2 linked regions of the Arthrobacter crystallopoietes genome follow. The protein of the gene in region 1 interacts with the protein of each later gene in a pairwise test. Links are inferred from orthologs where the notes say so. Each region holds a gene or a part of one and is shown in the gene's direction. Other genes may lie near its edges.

Region 1 (3,325 bases):
AGGGATTTAATGGCGGACAGCTGGTCCGCGGCGAGGGCTTTGGTTGGAGCCAGGTATAACGCGACGGATCCCGTGGGTTCCAGCCTGGCCTGGTCCTCCAGCGAGGTGCGGTGGATCGAGTCCAGCGCCGGGAGCTGGTAGGCCAACGACTTCCCGGACGCAGTGCCTGTGGCAATGATCGTGTGCTGGCCGGCGTGGGCCGATTCGGCGGCGAGGACCTGGTGCCGCCACGGCTGATGCATGCCCAAGGTGGCATAGGCATCGACGACATCCGGGTGCGCCCAATCCGGCCAGGGTTCGTGGATGGCGTCCCGTGCAGACAGTTCGCGGACGTGCATGAGCTGTTCGGGGTCCGGACCGGAGCCGAGCAGGGGGATCAGAGAATCATGCAGTGCCACCCGAATATTGTGTCACCTGCCGGAAGCAGACGGCGCCGCAGCCTACCCCGGGGCAGCAGCAGACAACAGGAACGAACCCGGGGCTCGCCTGCCAGCGGTGCGGCTAAGCGGCGTCCGAGGGCTTGAGGATCAGGACGTCGCACACCGTGTCCCAGCCCAGGTGCTGGTACAGCATGCGGCCGTCGTGCGAGGCAATCAGCAGGCCTGTTTCTACAAGGTGCTCGAACGCTGAAGCTGCCAGGGCGCGCATGATGTGCGTTGCGAGGCCGCGGCGGCGGAAGTTGTTATGGGTTTCGATGTGGTCGAAGACTGCGACACCATCCACCACAGCCATCACGCCGTGGGCCGCTTCCTCCTCGCCGTACATGACGCGGGCGCGGTGCACGTTGCCGTCCCGGTCGATGACGGTCTTGAAATCGGTGTCCCGGTACCAGGGATCCTCGGCGTCCTGTTCGGACATGTCGGTGACCATCATGGACTGGTCGCTGTGATGGACCCTCAGCCCGTGCTGCGGCGCCAGCATATGGTAGCGCTGCGGATCACGGGTCAGCACGGTGAGCATGCGCTTGGGCGATTCCAGTGTGTTCCTGGCGAGATCCGCGAACTCCTCGTCACCGGGCTCATAGGCAAAGAACTCCCAGTCGCCGGTCTTATCGGCGAGCACGATGGCCGGATGCCCGGCTTCGCGAGCCGGGGAATAGCCGCGGCAGGCTGACCATCCGGCAACCCACGCCGGGAGCAAGTTATCAGGTACGTCTGCTGTGAAATCGAGGGCCATAGGTAGACAGTACCGAACCAACAGCGTGGGCGGCATCCGAAGTAGATGACAACAAGGTCACAATAACCGGTTTGCCATCTGCGCTTACCCTTAAATACGTGGCTGTAAACCGAATTGTGCTTTATTACGCGTTCACCCCCTTGCCGGATCCCGAAGCGGTACGGCTATGGCAACGCGCCCTCTGCGAAAAACTGGGTCTGCGGGGCAGGATCCTGATCTCCGCGGACGGCATCAACGGCACCGTCGGCGGGGAAATCAGTGCAGTCAAGCAGTATGTGAAGGCCACCCGCGAGTATCCGGCGTTCAAGAAGATGGACATCAAGTGGTCGGAAGGCGGTGCCGAGGACTTCCCACGGCTGAGCGTAAAGGTCCGTGACGAAATCGTGTCCTTCGGCGCACCGGGAGAACTCAAGGTCGACGAGAACGGTGTGATCGGCGGCGGGACGCATCTGAGGCCGGAAGAACTGCACGAACTGGTGGAGGCCAAGAAGCAGGCTGGCGAGGATGTGGTCTTCTTTGACGGCCGCAACGCGTTCGAGGCGCAGATCGGCAAGTTCAAGGACGCCATAGTCCCGGATGTCGCCACCACCCACGATTTCATCAAAGAGCTCGAATCCGGTAAGTACGACGACCTCAAGGACAAGCCCGTGGTGACGTACTGTACCGGCGGAATCCGGTGCGAAGTGCTGTCCTCGCTCATGGTCAACCGCGGTTTCCAGGAGGTTTACCAGATGAAGGGCGGCATTGTCCGCTACGGCGAGACGTTCGGGGACGCCGGGCTGTGGGAAGGCTCGCTCTACGTCTTCGACAAGCGCATGCATATGGAATTCACGCCCGATGCGAAGACCATCGGTGAATGCGTCCGCTGCCAGGGCGCGACGAACAAGTTCGAGAACTGCTCGAATCCGAGCTGCCGCAACCTCACCCTGTATTGCACCGAGTGCGCGTCGAACCCCGAGACTCTCCGCTGCCCGGACGGCTGCGCAGCCTAAGAGGGGGCAACCGGTTCCAGTGCCGGGTTCAACCTCCCGCGCGTCCAGACCGGCTTGCGCGCCGGCTGCTAGGCCTCCACGGGTAGCTCGCGGGCGGAACCGGTGGATTCCATTGGCCCGGCCTCGGGCCACAGCCCGGCGGAGGCGTCCTGCGGCTCGGCGACTTCTTCTTCTGTCTTGAAGATCCGCAGGCCGCGCGCCTGGTAATTGGCCAGCGCCGACGGTCCGTCCAGCGAGCAGGTGTGGACCCAGACCCTGCTTACGGGCGCAAAGCGCTCCCAGCGCGTGTCCAGTTGCCATGCCTGCTGGATCCCTTCCGTCAGCAGCGCGCCGCCGAACCCTGCACCGATGAACTCCGGAAAGAGCCCGAAGTACACGATTTCCACTTCGGTGCCTGCCGCGCCCGGACGCCCCATCAGTTCCACGTAGCCTGCCGGCGAGCCGTCCACCCACAGCACCCAGGTCTCGGAGCCCGGAGTGCGCAATACTTCATCCCACTGGGCGCGCGTCAGCGCCAGGCGATCCGACCAGTTCCACCCGCTGCCGACAGACCGGTAGAGGAACTTGCTGAATTCGGGGCTGATGCTGCGGACCTGTTCGATCCGGGTACCGGACGGCAGCGGGCGCGATCCCGGAACCAGCTGCTCGGGCGCGGTCTGCTCCAGATGGGTGGTGGTAACAAGCATGCGCCCATTTAACCATTCCTGCCCCGCGCCTAGACTTTGAGGCGTGACTGAGTTCAATAGCGGCAACATTCCCCACGCCCCGCAAAGTACGGATCTGCAGCTGATGGCTGCACTGGCTAAGGACCTGACGGCGCTGGATTACACGGTGGACGGCGTCCAGCAACTGCTGGGCGCCGAGGCCTACGAGGCCTTGGACCGGGACCAGTTGATTCCGGCCCAGCTGGCAACCGATCGCGAACTTGCCGCTGCCCGGCCCAAGCCGTTGGCCGCCGTCGTACGTTTGTGGCTGCTGGGCGGGACACTGGAACGGGACCAGCTGGCATCGGCTTTTCCCGCCGTCACGCCCGAAGGGCTGCTGGCGCTGGGGCTGATCAACAACGACGGCGGACGCTTCCGTCCCGCCGTTGACCTCCGGCCGTATGCGTTCGACGAAACGCAGTTGTGGGTGGCCAGCGACCTGGGTGCCCACCA
Region 2 (3,291 bases), 190 kb from region 1 along the record:
GCGTTGCTGCGGCAGAGAATGAGCACGGACGTGCCGTTGGGTGAGATCGATTATCAGGAGGAAGCTTGGGACCGCGCGAGGGTACGCCAAGGCGAAGAGGAACTCCGGCGTAAAGGTGGCCATTCCCTCGTCATCGCTGCCCTGCAGCTGGCGAGCGGAGAACTTGCCGGGCATACTTTTTTGGATTACTACCCGGAGAAGCCCGACGTCATTTACCAGGAGGACACTTTGGTCCTGCGTGCCCACCGCGGCCACAGTCTGGGCATGCTTATGAAGGCGCATAACCTGCTGCGGGTCGGCAGGATCTGGCCGGAAGGGCAGCGGTTGCTGACCTGGAATGCGGCCGAGAATGAGCACATGCTCGCCATCAACGATGCCTTGGGTTTTGTCCCCGCCGGGTATGAGGCGGCATGGCAGAAAAGGCTGGGTGCCAGCGCCTGACTGGTCGCCAGGCTATGCCCGATTTGGCCATGGCCATCCCATCGCGTAACCTTGAACTACCAAAGACCGTCGGTCGTTGATTTCCCCTAAGAATTCAACCGAAAGTCCCATGCCTGGGACGGCCTGCGCAGGTGAACGAAGCAATCCTCCATATCCGGTGCTGCCGGGTGTGTGTAGGCCAAGCCCCGTGCATCTGCCCGGGGCGTTTTTTATGCGTGCGACCCGAACCACCGGCACTATTCCCCGGAAGGAGGGTTATGGCAACGCCAAACAAGGTGGCAGCAGTTGAAGAGATCACCACTGATTTCAAGGAATCCAACGCTGCAGTCCTAACCGAATACCGCGGGCTTACCGTTGCACAGCTCAAGGAGCTGCGTGTTTCTCTCGGCCAGGAGACCAAGTTCTCCGTCGTCAAGAACACCCTGACTGGCATTGCAGCCAAGGAAGCCGGCATCGATGCATTCGATGACCAGCTCTCCGGACCCACTGCTATCGCCTTCATCAAGGGTGACGCTGTTGCAGCCGCAAAGTCCCTGACGGATTTCGCAAAGTCCAACCCGCAGCTCGTCATCAAGACCGGTTTCTTCGAGGGCAAAGCCCTGGACGCACCCGGTGTTGCAGCGCTGGCCGCACTCGAGTCCCGTGAGTTCCAGCTGGCACGCGTTGCCGGCGTCCTCAAGGCCCCGATGGCTGCCCTGGCCCGCACTGTCGAGGCACTGCGCGTCAAGCAGGAGGAGAACGGCGGTGCGGCAGACACTGCTGCTGCCGAAGCTCCGGCAGCAGAAGCACCTGCTGCTGAAGAAGCTCCCGCTGCCGAGGCAACCGAGGCTCCGGCCGAGGCTGCTGCCGAAGAGAAGTAAGACTCTCTTCCCAATCCACAACTCTTGGTGCGCGGCCAATGCGCTGAACACCACCTATAGGAAGGACGCCAACCATGGCGAAGCTCACCAACGAAGAGCTCATTGAAGCTTTCAAGGAACTGTCCATCATCGAGCTCTCCGACTTCGTGAAGCTCTTCGAAGAGACCTTCGACGTCACGGCTGCTGCCGTTGCCGTTGCCGGCCCCGCTGCCGGTGGCGCCGCTGAGGCTGCTGAAGAGCAGACCGAATTCGACGTTATCCTCGAAGCTGCTGGCGACAAGAAGATCGCAGTGATCAAGGAAGTTCGCGCCCTGACCTCGCTGGGTCTGAAGGAAGCCAAGGACGTTGTCGACAGCGCTCCGAAGGCTGTTCTCGAAGGTGCAACCAAGGAAGCTGCCGACAAGGCCAAGGAAGCTCTCGAAGCTGCCGGCGCCACCGTCACGGTCAAGTAAGCTTTTCGCAACACCCAAAAGAGCCCCGCACTCAGGTGCGGGGCTCTTTTGTCTGCACTGGCCGAGGCCGAGGCGTTATTCCGGTTCGCTGATGTCCGCGACGGTAGCGTCCAATGCCTTGATCAGGGCATCCGAATCCACAAAGGCCGAGTAGCCGTGCTCCCCGGCGCCCATGGAGATGCGGCGGCCGGTGATCGCGGCATCGGCATAGACGGGCCAGGCCGTGGTGCTGCCCAGCGGCGTGATGGTGCCGCGCTGATAGCCGGTGGCCTCGAAAGCGACGTCGGCAGCAGGCATGGACAGCTTGTTCACCCCGAGCAAGGCACGTAGTTTCGGCCAGGAGATCTGCCGGTCGCCGGGAATCAGCGCGAACAGGAACGTGCCGTCCTTGTGCTTAACCACGAGGGACTTGACGATGTCCGCAGGTGCGATCCCGAGCAGCTGCGCCGCCTCCGCCAGGTTCCGAGCCGCCGGACGTGCAATCAGCTCCACGTCCAGCCCGCGGTCGCCCGCGTCGGCAAGGAACCTGTCCTTGCCGACAGCAGTGTCAGCCACTGGCTACTCCTCGTCGCGGTACAGCAGGAGCGCTTCGCCCTGGCCTCCGCCGCCGCACAATGAAACGGCGGCCTTGCCCTGCTTGCGGCGCTTGAGCTCATGGGCCGCATGCAGCGCCAGCCGTGCACCGGAAGCACCGATCGGGTGCCCCAGTGCGATGGCCCCGCCGTGGAGGTTGCACTTCTCCAGCGGGTAGTCCAGATCCTTCAGCGACTGCACGGCAACGGAACCGAAGGCCTCATTGATTTCGATGAAGTCCAAATCCGAGGTGCTCCAACCGGCGCGCTTCAGGGCCTGGGCAATTGCGTTGGATGGCTGCGAATGCAGGGAGGTGTCCGGTCCGGCCACCTGGCCCGGTTTGCCGACGACGGCGAGCCACTCGAGTCCGTTGTCTTCGGCATAACCGCGGGTCGCCAGCACTACGGCGGCTGCGCCATCGGAAAGCGGTGACGAGTTGCCCGCCGTGATGGTGCCATCCTTGTCGAAGGCCGGCCTCAGCGGTGCCAGCGACTCTACAGTGGTCTGCGGACGGATACCTTCGTCCTTGGTCAGCACCAGGTCATCGCCCTTGCGCTGGGGGACCGTGACCGGGACGATCTCCGCATCGAACACTCCGGATTCGGCGGCAGCGGCGGCGCGCTGGTGCGATGCCGCGGCAACCTCGTCCTGGGCGGTGCGGTCGATGGCAAGCTCTGTATTCCGGCGTTCCGTTGAGGCGCCCATGGACTCGTGGTCGAAAGCGTCGGTCAGTCCGTCATGGGCCACCGAGTCGACGACGTTGATGTTGCCGTAGGTCCAGCCCTGCCGGGAACCGGGGAGCACATGCGGTCCATTGGTCATGGACTCCTGGCCGCCGGCAACTACTACGTCTGCCTCGCCGGCGCGGATCAAACGGGCTGCATCGGTGATCGCCGCGAGGCCGGAGAGGCACACCTTGTTGATGGTCACGGTGGGGACGTCCCAGCCGATGCCGGCTCCAATGG

Evidence for each region. Proteins that work in one complex are often made in the same cells at the same time.
Region 2: the proteins of trhO (region 1) and rplL interact in binary tests that used the Escherichia coli proteins (3 or more experiments, as listed by UniProt). The link is inferred for Arthrobacter crystallopoietes from one-to-one orthologs.

What each region holds. Positions count from the first base shown.
Region 1 is NZ_CP018863.1:544,227-547,551, reverse strand. The notes cover bases 329-3,221. They hold trhO (oxygen-dependent tRNA uridine(34) hydroxylase TrhO), read left to right. Parts: upstream 329-1,274; coding sequence 1,275-2,168; downstream 2,169-3,221. Other genes in these bases: AC20117_RS02605 (DUF7059 domain-containing protein), read left to right, coding at 2,958-3,221; AC20117_RS02610 (GNAT family N-acetyltransferase), read right to left, coding at 2,237-2,854; AC20117_RS02620 (GNAT family N-acetyltransferase), read right to left, coding at 502-1,176; AC20117_RS02625 (DNA 3'-5' helicase SftH), read right to left, coding at 329-398. Also shown: more of AC20117_RS02625, read right to left, coding at 1-328; more of AC20117_RS02605, read left to right, coding at 3,222-3,325. UniProt on the Escherichia coli protein: Catalyzes oxygen-dependent 5-hydroxyuridine (ho5U) modification at position 34 in tRNAs, the first step in 5-carboxymethoxyuridine (cmo5U) biosynthesis.
Region 2 is NZ_CP018863.1:358,694-361,984, reverse strand. Bases 206-3,064 are described here. They hold rplL (50S ribosomal protein L7/L12), read left to right. Parts: upstream 206-1,375; coding sequence 1,376-1,753; downstream 1,754-3,064. Other genes in these bases: AC20117_RS01675 (acetyl-CoA C-acetyltransferase), read right to left, coding at 2,312-3,064; AC20117_RS01680 (aminoacyl-tRNA deacylase), read right to left, coding at 1,829-2,308; rplJ (50S ribosomal protein L10), read left to right, coding at 699-1,301; AC20117_RS01695 (GNAT family N-acetyltransferase), read left to right, coding at 206-441. In the rest of the region: more of AC20117_RS01695, read left to right, coding at 1-205; more of AC20117_RS01675, read right to left, coding at 3,065-3,291. UniProt on the Escherichia coli protein: The binding site for several of the GTPase factors involved in protein synthesis (IF-2, EF-Tu, EF-G and RF3). Is thus essential for accurate translation.